3 regions of the Paenibacillus sp. FSL R7-0128 genome follow, and region 3 is predicted to be linked to each of the others. Evidence: a T-box and tRNA genes for the amino acid it is inferred to sense, from the RefSeq annotation. Region 3 holds a T-box; the other regions hold tRNA genes.

Region 1 (2,234 bases), 200 kb from region 3:
CTGATAGCTCAGTTGGTAGAGCACTCGACTGTTAATCGAGTTGTCACAGGTTCGAGTCCTGTTCGGGGAGCCATATGGAGAGGTGTCCGAGTTTGGCCGAAGGAGCACGATTGGAAATCGTGTAGGCGCCACAAGCGTCTCGAGGGTTCGAATCCCTCTCTCTCCGTAGCGTTACTTTTCATTGAATACTTTTTACACAGCATGGCTCGTTGGTCAAGGGGTTAAGACACCTCCCTTTCACGGAGGTAACATGGGTTCGAATCCCATACGAGTCACCATTTTTTTGGAACTGATACATGGAGGCTTAGCTCAGCTGGGAGAGCATCTGCCTTACAAGCAGAGGGTCGGGGGTTCGAACCCCTCAGCCTCCACCATCTATCTTAACCGAATAGATTTTGTTCAATGACGCGGGGTGGAGCAGCCCGGTAGCTCGTCGGGCTCATAACCCGAAGGCCGCAGGTTCAAATCCTGCCCCCGCAACCAATTTGGAACCGTGGTGTAGTTGGCCTAACATGCCTGCCTGTCACGCAGGAGATCGCGGGTTCGAATCCCGTCGGTTCCGCCATCTTTACAAAATTACTTTTATGGCTCGGTAGCTCAGTCGGTAGAGCAAAGGACTGAAAATCCTTGTGTCGGGGGTTCGATTCCCTCCCGCGCCACCATACACAACTTAATATGCCGGTGTAGCTCAATTGGTAGAGCAACTGACTTGTAATCAGTAGGTTGGGGGTTCAAGTCCTCTCGCCGGCACCATACCGTGGAGGCTTAGCGAAGTGGCCAAACGCATCAGACTGTAAATCTGCTCACGTACGTGTTCGGTGGTTCGAATCCATCAGCCTCCACCATTTTTTAGGGGCATAGTTTAAAGGTAGAACAACGGTCTCCAAAACCGTTGGTGTGGGTTCAATTCCTGCTGCCCCTGCCAAGTAATTTCATATAAAAGAATCATATGGCGACCGTGGCGAAGGGGTTAACGCACCGGATTGTGGTTCCGGCATTCGTGGGTTCGAGACCCATCGGTCGCCCCATTTCTTTTATAAGAATTACATAGCAATACAACTTAAAAGCTTCACATGGCGACCGTGGCGAAGGGGTTAACGCACCGGATTGTGGTTCCGGCATTCGTGGGTTCGAGACCCATCGGTCGCCCCATTTTCTTTTAAAAAATATATTGGGGATTAGCCAAGCGGTAAGGCAACGGACTTTGACTCCGTCATTCATAGGTTCGATTCCTATATCCCCAGCCATTATATGCGGACGTGGCTCAGCGGTAGAGCATCGCCTTGCCAAGGCGAGGGTCGCGGGTTCGATTCCCGTCGTCCGCTCCATTTCATGTGGTGCCATAGCCAAGTGGTAAGGCAAAGCTCTGCAAAAGCTTTATCCCCAGTTCAAATCTGGGTGGCACCTCCATTATTTTTTTCTGGAATTTATATATGTGTACGCCGGCGTGGCGGAATGGCAGACGCGCTCGACTCAAAATCGAGTGGGAAACCGTGGAGGTTCGAGTCCTCTCGCCGGTATTATTTTTAGTAAGAACAGCCCATTAGATTTTTCATCTAATGGGCTGTTCTTATTTTTCTGGATCATTTCCCTACCGCAAAAGTTCCTCCAGTCGCCAGCTCCGCCGGCCGGTCAAGGATAACCAGCGCCACCGGAGTTCCTTGGCTTCGATCCTAGCAAGACAACACTGCGTGATTTTAGTTTATCCCGAATTACTACACGGTAATGTCTCCGCACCAGCGAATGATTCCTTCTTTTATGGTTTGAATTGGATTTGGATCGGATAGAGAAATCGCCCAGGCAATATGTCCATCCGGCCGAATAAGCGCCGTGTGGACGTCGTTCCAATCCGCCTCAGCCTCAGCTAAAGAGGCATGTACAACTTGAAGGTTGCTATACGTTTCCCATTGACCGCTATTCTGTTCATTAGAATGGAAATGCAACAGAAGAAAAGTACCTTTGTGCAGGAGTGGATAGGAGTTAATTAATTGCCCGTCTTTCAGCTTTAAGCTTAGATCTTTGAAACGTTTCCCGTTTAAAGGATGGGAACGCGCTTCGGCGTCGGGTGCATAATGTACGTCCAGGGCGGAAATTTGTGCAGCGATTTGATAATTAGCCTCCGGTATTTGAATCAGATTAGCCAGCATGCTTCGCAGTTCCGTGATGAGAGGCGTCACGTCCAGAAGCAGGGTTTGGACCTCGGTATTCCGGAGCAAGGCCGTATTCCATGGAAA
Region 2 (2,234 bases), 5.9 Mb from region 3:
GCTGACGAAGCGGATTCCGAGTACTTTCCGGGGGCCCCGTAAGAAGGGCAAACGCAGATTCGTTTCGGATTCAGTTTTCAGGAATCAAATTCCTGAAGCATTTACGCTGTAAATGCCCGTTTGGTGGCGATAGCGGAGGGGTTCCACACGTACCCATCCCGAACACGACCGTTAAGCCCTCCAGCGCCGATGGTACTTGGACCGAAGGGTCCTGGGAGAGTAGGACGCCGCCAAGCGGACCATCCACACACATTGTGGTATTTTTTTTGCCCTGATTGGTTACATATTCCCTGATAGCTCAGTTGGTAGAGCACTCGACTGTTAATCGAGTTGTCACAGGTTCGAGTCCTGTTCGGGGAGCCATATGGAGAGGTGTCCGAGTTTGGCCGAAGGAGCACGATTGGAAATCGTGTAGGCGCCACAAGCGTCTCGAGGGTTCGAATCCCTCTCTCTCCGTAGCGTTACTTTTCATTGAATACTTTTTACACAGCATGGCTCGTTGGTCAAGGGGTTAAGACACCTCCCTTTCACGGAGGTAACATGGGTTCGAATCCCATACGAGTCACCATTTTTTTGGAACTGATACATGGAGGCTTAGCTCAGCTGGGAGAGCATCTGCCTTACAAGCAGAGGGTCGGGGGTTCGAACCCCTCAGCCTCCACCATCTATCTTAACCGAATAGATTTTGTTCAATGACGCGGGGTGGAGCAGCCCGGTAGCTCGTCGGGCTCATAACCCGAAGGCCGCAGGTTCAAATCCTGCCCCCGCAACCAATTTGGAACCGTGGTGTAGTTGGCCTAACATGCCTGCCTGTCACGCAGGAGATCGCGGGTTCGAATCCCGTCGGTTCCGCCATTTTAATTGGTATTAAGACATGAGGGATTGAGCATCCTATATCTCGAAGTATAGAGTATCCATCCGATTCCGTAGTATTTTGCTAATTATAATATTGGGGATTAGCCAAGCGGTAAGGCAACGGACTTTGACTCCGTCATTCATAGGTTCGATTCCTATATCCCCAGCCATCTTTTTTGGATTGTTTCTCTTATGAGAGCCATTAGCTCAGTTGGTAGAGCACCTGACTTTTAATCAGGGTGTCGAAGGTTCGAGTCCTTCATGGCTCACCATTTTCTTGTAACGTGTGCGCGTGTGGCGGAATGGCAGACGCACCAGACTTAGGATCTGGCGTTTCACGACGTGGGGGTTCAAGTCCCTTCACGCGCACCATGTTTTTGCGGACGTGGCTCAGCGGTAGAGCATCGCCTTGCCAAGGCGAGGGTCGCGGGTTCGATTCCCGTCGTCCGCTCCATATAGATTTTGCGCCCTTAGCTCAGCTGGATAGAGCGTTTGACTACGAATCAAAAGGCCGGGAGTTCGAATCTCTCAGGGCGCGCCATATATTGCTTCATTGAATTATCTAAGTGTCCGTCAGATTCGAACGAGTTCGTTGGAGCATAAGCTTCGATAGCACAACTTCGCAATCGGATGCGTAGCATCCGTATCTCTCAGGGTGCGCCATTTTTATTAACGGGATGTAGCTCAGCTTGGTAGAGCACCTGGTTTGGGACCAGGGGGTCGCATGTTCAAATCGTGTCATCCCGATATTTCATTTCACCTATGCGGGTGTAGTTCAATGGTAGAACTTCAGCCTTCCAAGCTGATAGCGTGGGTTCGATTCCCATCACCCGCTTATATCTGTATCACGTGAGTCCGTCATCCCTATGGGGAAGGCGGACTTTTTTTGCTATTTGGAAATGTATGCGAAAAACAGAACACATTGGGCTGATATAAGTGCGCGTGTCCCATTGTATGCGAAAGTCCGAATACAATCGCTCCTTTGCGATGAAAGGATGGGGCCCCATGCTCCACAGCTCGTAACATTGTTTAGAATTCCTGCAAGAAATGCAGCAATACTGCCCAATAGAAGCGACCGATGCTGAAATCCTGCAAGAAATGCAACAAAGCCAGCGCTAAGTTGCTCTAATCACCGGAATTCCTGCAATTGATGCAACAATATAGCGTAGCCCGTAACATTTTTAGAGAAATCCTGCAAGATATGCAACAATGCGGCTCAATTCAAGCGGTCGGTGAGAGAAAATGCTTAGAATTGGTAAGAGATAGGAGGTGGAAGCATCGCCATTATCGCCATTAAAGTAAGAAACAAATCAGAACGTGTGCGGAAAACCGAATACATTTGCTGCGGAGGAACTAAACGGGGCGGATGTATGCGAAAA
Region 3 (2,234 bases):
ATCTATGAATGTGAGGTCTCGCTGAAATATCCTGAGCAGTCTGCTACCATGGGGCCGTCCGAGGTGCTCCGTGATCTGGTGCCGGAATACCATTACAAGCGTGCAGCGGGCTATGAGGACAGCTCGTATCCTTATCATGAAGTGATCTCGTTCTATTTGGACAAGCTGGAGGATTCACATGTGCTGTTCCCGGAGGCAGCCCTGTCCTGTATGGAGCGTCTGGGTGCACTCTCCCGGGGAAGCTTCCTGCTGCTCACTGCCGATAAGGGAGACCACCGTCTGGAGAACTGGGAGTTTGCCGAGCCGCCGAAGCTGATTCATCACGGAAGCATCTCGCTTACAGCGAATTATCATGCGCTGGTGCATTATTTTGAGCGGAAGGGCGCACAATCCCAGTTCACGCAGCATCATTATAAAAATCTCAATGTGGGCTGCATCCTGATGCTGGAGGAGCCGATGCTGCATCCGCATACCCGGCTGGCCTACCGGCGGTTTGTCGAGCGGTTCGGGCCGGATGATTTCTTCAGCCTGAAGGTGTGGATCGATAAGAATTACGACACCATCGGCATGCAGCAGATCCTGGCCTTCTGGCGGCTGGGGGGCTATGACGCGGAGCTGTTCATTCAGAGTGCCGAGCGGATCTCTGCGCTGCTGCCGGATGCCAGCGACGAGGAGCTGCTGGACCTTCAGCGGGGGATCGACCGGATGTGGCGGGGCTTCTACCCGATGCCGCAAAAGTATGATCTGGCGCTGGACTGCGGCCTGCTGCTGTTCGAGATGGAGCAGTACGGGGAATCCCGCCGCTTCCTGGAGCATTCGCTCCAGTCCAGTGAGGAGGAGCCGGTAATTACCGTGCTGTACTGCCTGGCGATCTGCAGCTACGAGCAGGAGGATGATGAGGCGGCGCTGGATTATACGCGCAGATCGCTGCTGATTGAGCCGGAGCATGAGGAAGCGCTGGAGCTGCTCGCGGCGCTAAGCCAGGACCCGGCAGAGGCTTAGGCTGCTGCTCCCGGCAGTCCGGTGCAGCCCTTTACACCCGTTGTGAGTTTTGTTATTCTGTATCCAATAACGCAAACGCGATGACGAGAAGAGTACATTCAGGTTCTTCCCTCACAGAGAGCTCCGGCTGGTGTGAAGGAGCAGGGAAGACTGGATGGAAACAAGCCTCTGAGCGGCTTACCGGAACCAGGCAGCAGCCGGGGATGGTACGACAGGAGCTCCTGTTACAGAGCTAGAGTATAAGCCTGCCGGACGGCAGCGCCGTACTTGATGAGATTAATATGGTGACATATTAATGAACCTGGGGTGGTACCGCGAGAATTTCGTCCCCAAGACTTACGGTCTTGGAGGTGAGGTTCTTTTTTGTTGTATCCAGATAAGGCGGCGTACCACCCATGAACAGGAGGAGATTGGAATGACAGAGAATAATGGACCGGCTCTGCCGGAGAATTATATGGATAGGCTGATTAGTGAAGATGTGGAGGCGGGAGTCTTCAGCCGGGAGATCTGCACCCGGTTTCCGCCGGAGCCCAATGGCTATCTGCATATCGGGAGTGCTTTTGCCATCCACACGAATATGGGGATCGCCCGTAAATATGGCGGACGCTTCCATCTGCGCTTCGATGATACCAACCCGCTCAAAGAGGATAAGGAGTATGTGGAAGCGATCATCCGTGACCTTGAATGGCTGGGCTGCAGTCCCGGGGAACACATCTACTACGGCTCCGATTATTCGGAGGAGTTCTACCGCAGGGCAGAGACGCTCATTCTGAAGGGGAAAGCCTATGTTTGTGATATGACGGCAGCAGAGGTAACGGCTTACCGGGGGACCTTAACCGAGCCGGGGAAGGACAGTCCTTACCGCAGCCGAACGCCGGAGGAGAATCTGCGGCTGTTCCGGGAGATGCGTGCGGGGAGCTATCCGAATGGCGCTAAAGTGCTGCGGGCCAAGATCGACATGGCCTCGCCGAACATGAATCTGCGAGATCCGGTGTTGTACCGGATTATTCATGCCGCGCATTACCGCACGGGCGTTGCCTGGTGCATCTACCCGATGTATGATTTCGCCCATCCGATTCAGGATGCGCTGGAAGGGGTGACGCATTCGCTCTGCTCGATCGAGTTCAAGGATCACCGGCCGCTGTACGAATGGGTGCTGAACGAGCTGGGCACCCCGGAACCGCCGAGACAGAGGGAATTCGGCCGGGTGAACCTGACCGGAGTGGTTACAA

What was found. The T-box of region 3 lies ahead of NST26_RS28655 (glutamine--tRNA ligase/YqeY domain fusion protein). A T-box ahead of a tRNA ligase gene usually reads a tRNA of that ligase, here a tRNA-Gln.
Region 1: it encodes a tRNA-Gln, which carries the amino acid that the T-box ahead of NST26_RS28655 (glutamine--tRNA ligase/YqeY domain fusion protein) is inferred to sense. The anticodon was not compared.
Region 2: it encodes a tRNA-Gln, which carries the amino acid that the T-box ahead of NST26_RS28655 (glutamine--tRNA ligase/YqeY domain fusion protein) is inferred to sense. The anticodon was not compared.

The regions. Positions count from the first base shown of each region.
Region 1 covers NZ_JBBOCD010000001.1:6,568,059-6,570,292, reverse strand. The annotation lists tRNA gene NST26_RS27885 (tRNA-Asn) at 1-73, shown strand, start outside; tRNA gene NST26_RS27880 (tRNA-Ser) at 77-166, shown strand; tRNA gene NST26_RS27875 (tRNA-Glu) at 204-278, shown strand; tRNA gene NST26_RS27870 (tRNA-Val) at 299-374, shown strand; tRNA gene NST26_RS27865 (tRNA-Met) at 407-483, shown strand; tRNA gene NST26_RS27860 (tRNA-Asp) at 488-565, shown strand; tRNA gene NST26_RS27855 (tRNA-Phe) at 587-662, shown strand; tRNA gene NST26_RS27850 (tRNA-Thr) at 678-753, shown strand; tRNA gene NST26_RS27845 (tRNA-Tyr) at 760-845, shown strand; tRNA gene NST26_RS27840 (tRNA-Trp) at 852-925, shown strand; tRNA gene NST26_RS27835 (tRNA-His) at 953-1,028, shown strand; tRNA gene NST26_RS27830 (tRNA-His) at 1,077-1,152, shown strand; tRNA gene NST26_RS27825 (tRNA-Gln) at 1,173-1,247, shown strand; tRNA gene NST26_RS27820 (tRNA-Gly) at 1,254-1,328, shown strand; tRNA gene NST26_RS27815 (tRNA-Cys) at 1,337-1,410, shown strand; tRNA gene NST26_RS27810 (tRNA-Leu) at 1,442-1,520, shown strand; gene NST26_RS27805 (monooxygenase) at 1,716-2,234, opposite strand, start outside.
Region 2 covers NZ_JBBOCD010000001.1:874,147-876,380, forward strand. The annotation lists rRNA gene rrf (5S ribosomal RNA) at 120-236, shown strand; tRNA gene NST26_RS03585 (tRNA-Asn) at 288-363, shown strand; tRNA gene NST26_RS03590 (tRNA-Ser) at 367-456, shown strand; tRNA gene NST26_RS03595 (tRNA-Glu) at 494-568, shown strand; tRNA gene NST26_RS03600 (tRNA-Val) at 589-664, shown strand; tRNA gene NST26_RS03605 (tRNA-Met) at 697-773, shown strand; tRNA gene NST26_RS03610 (tRNA-Asp) at 778-855, shown strand; tRNA gene NST26_RS03615 (tRNA-Gln) at 951-1,025, shown strand; tRNA gene NST26_RS03620 (tRNA-Lys) at 1,052-1,127, shown strand; tRNA gene NST26_RS03625 (tRNA-Leu) at 1,144-1,227, shown strand; tRNA gene NST26_RS03630 (tRNA-Gly) at 1,235-1,309, shown strand; tRNA gene NST26_RS03635 (tRNA-Arg) at 1,320-1,396, shown strand; tRNA gene NST26_RS03640 (tRNA-Pro) at 1,529-1,602, shown strand; tRNA gene NST26_RS03645 (tRNA-Gly) at 1,620-1,690, shown strand.
Region 3 covers NZ_JBBOCD010000001.1:6,772,304-6,774,537, reverse strand. The annotation lists gene NST26_RS28660 (tetratricopeptide repeat protein) at 1-1,002, shown strand, start outside; T-box leader at 1,074-1,336, shown strand; gene NST26_RS28655 (glutamine--tRNA ligase/YqeY domain fusion protein) at 1,418-2,234, shown strand, end outside.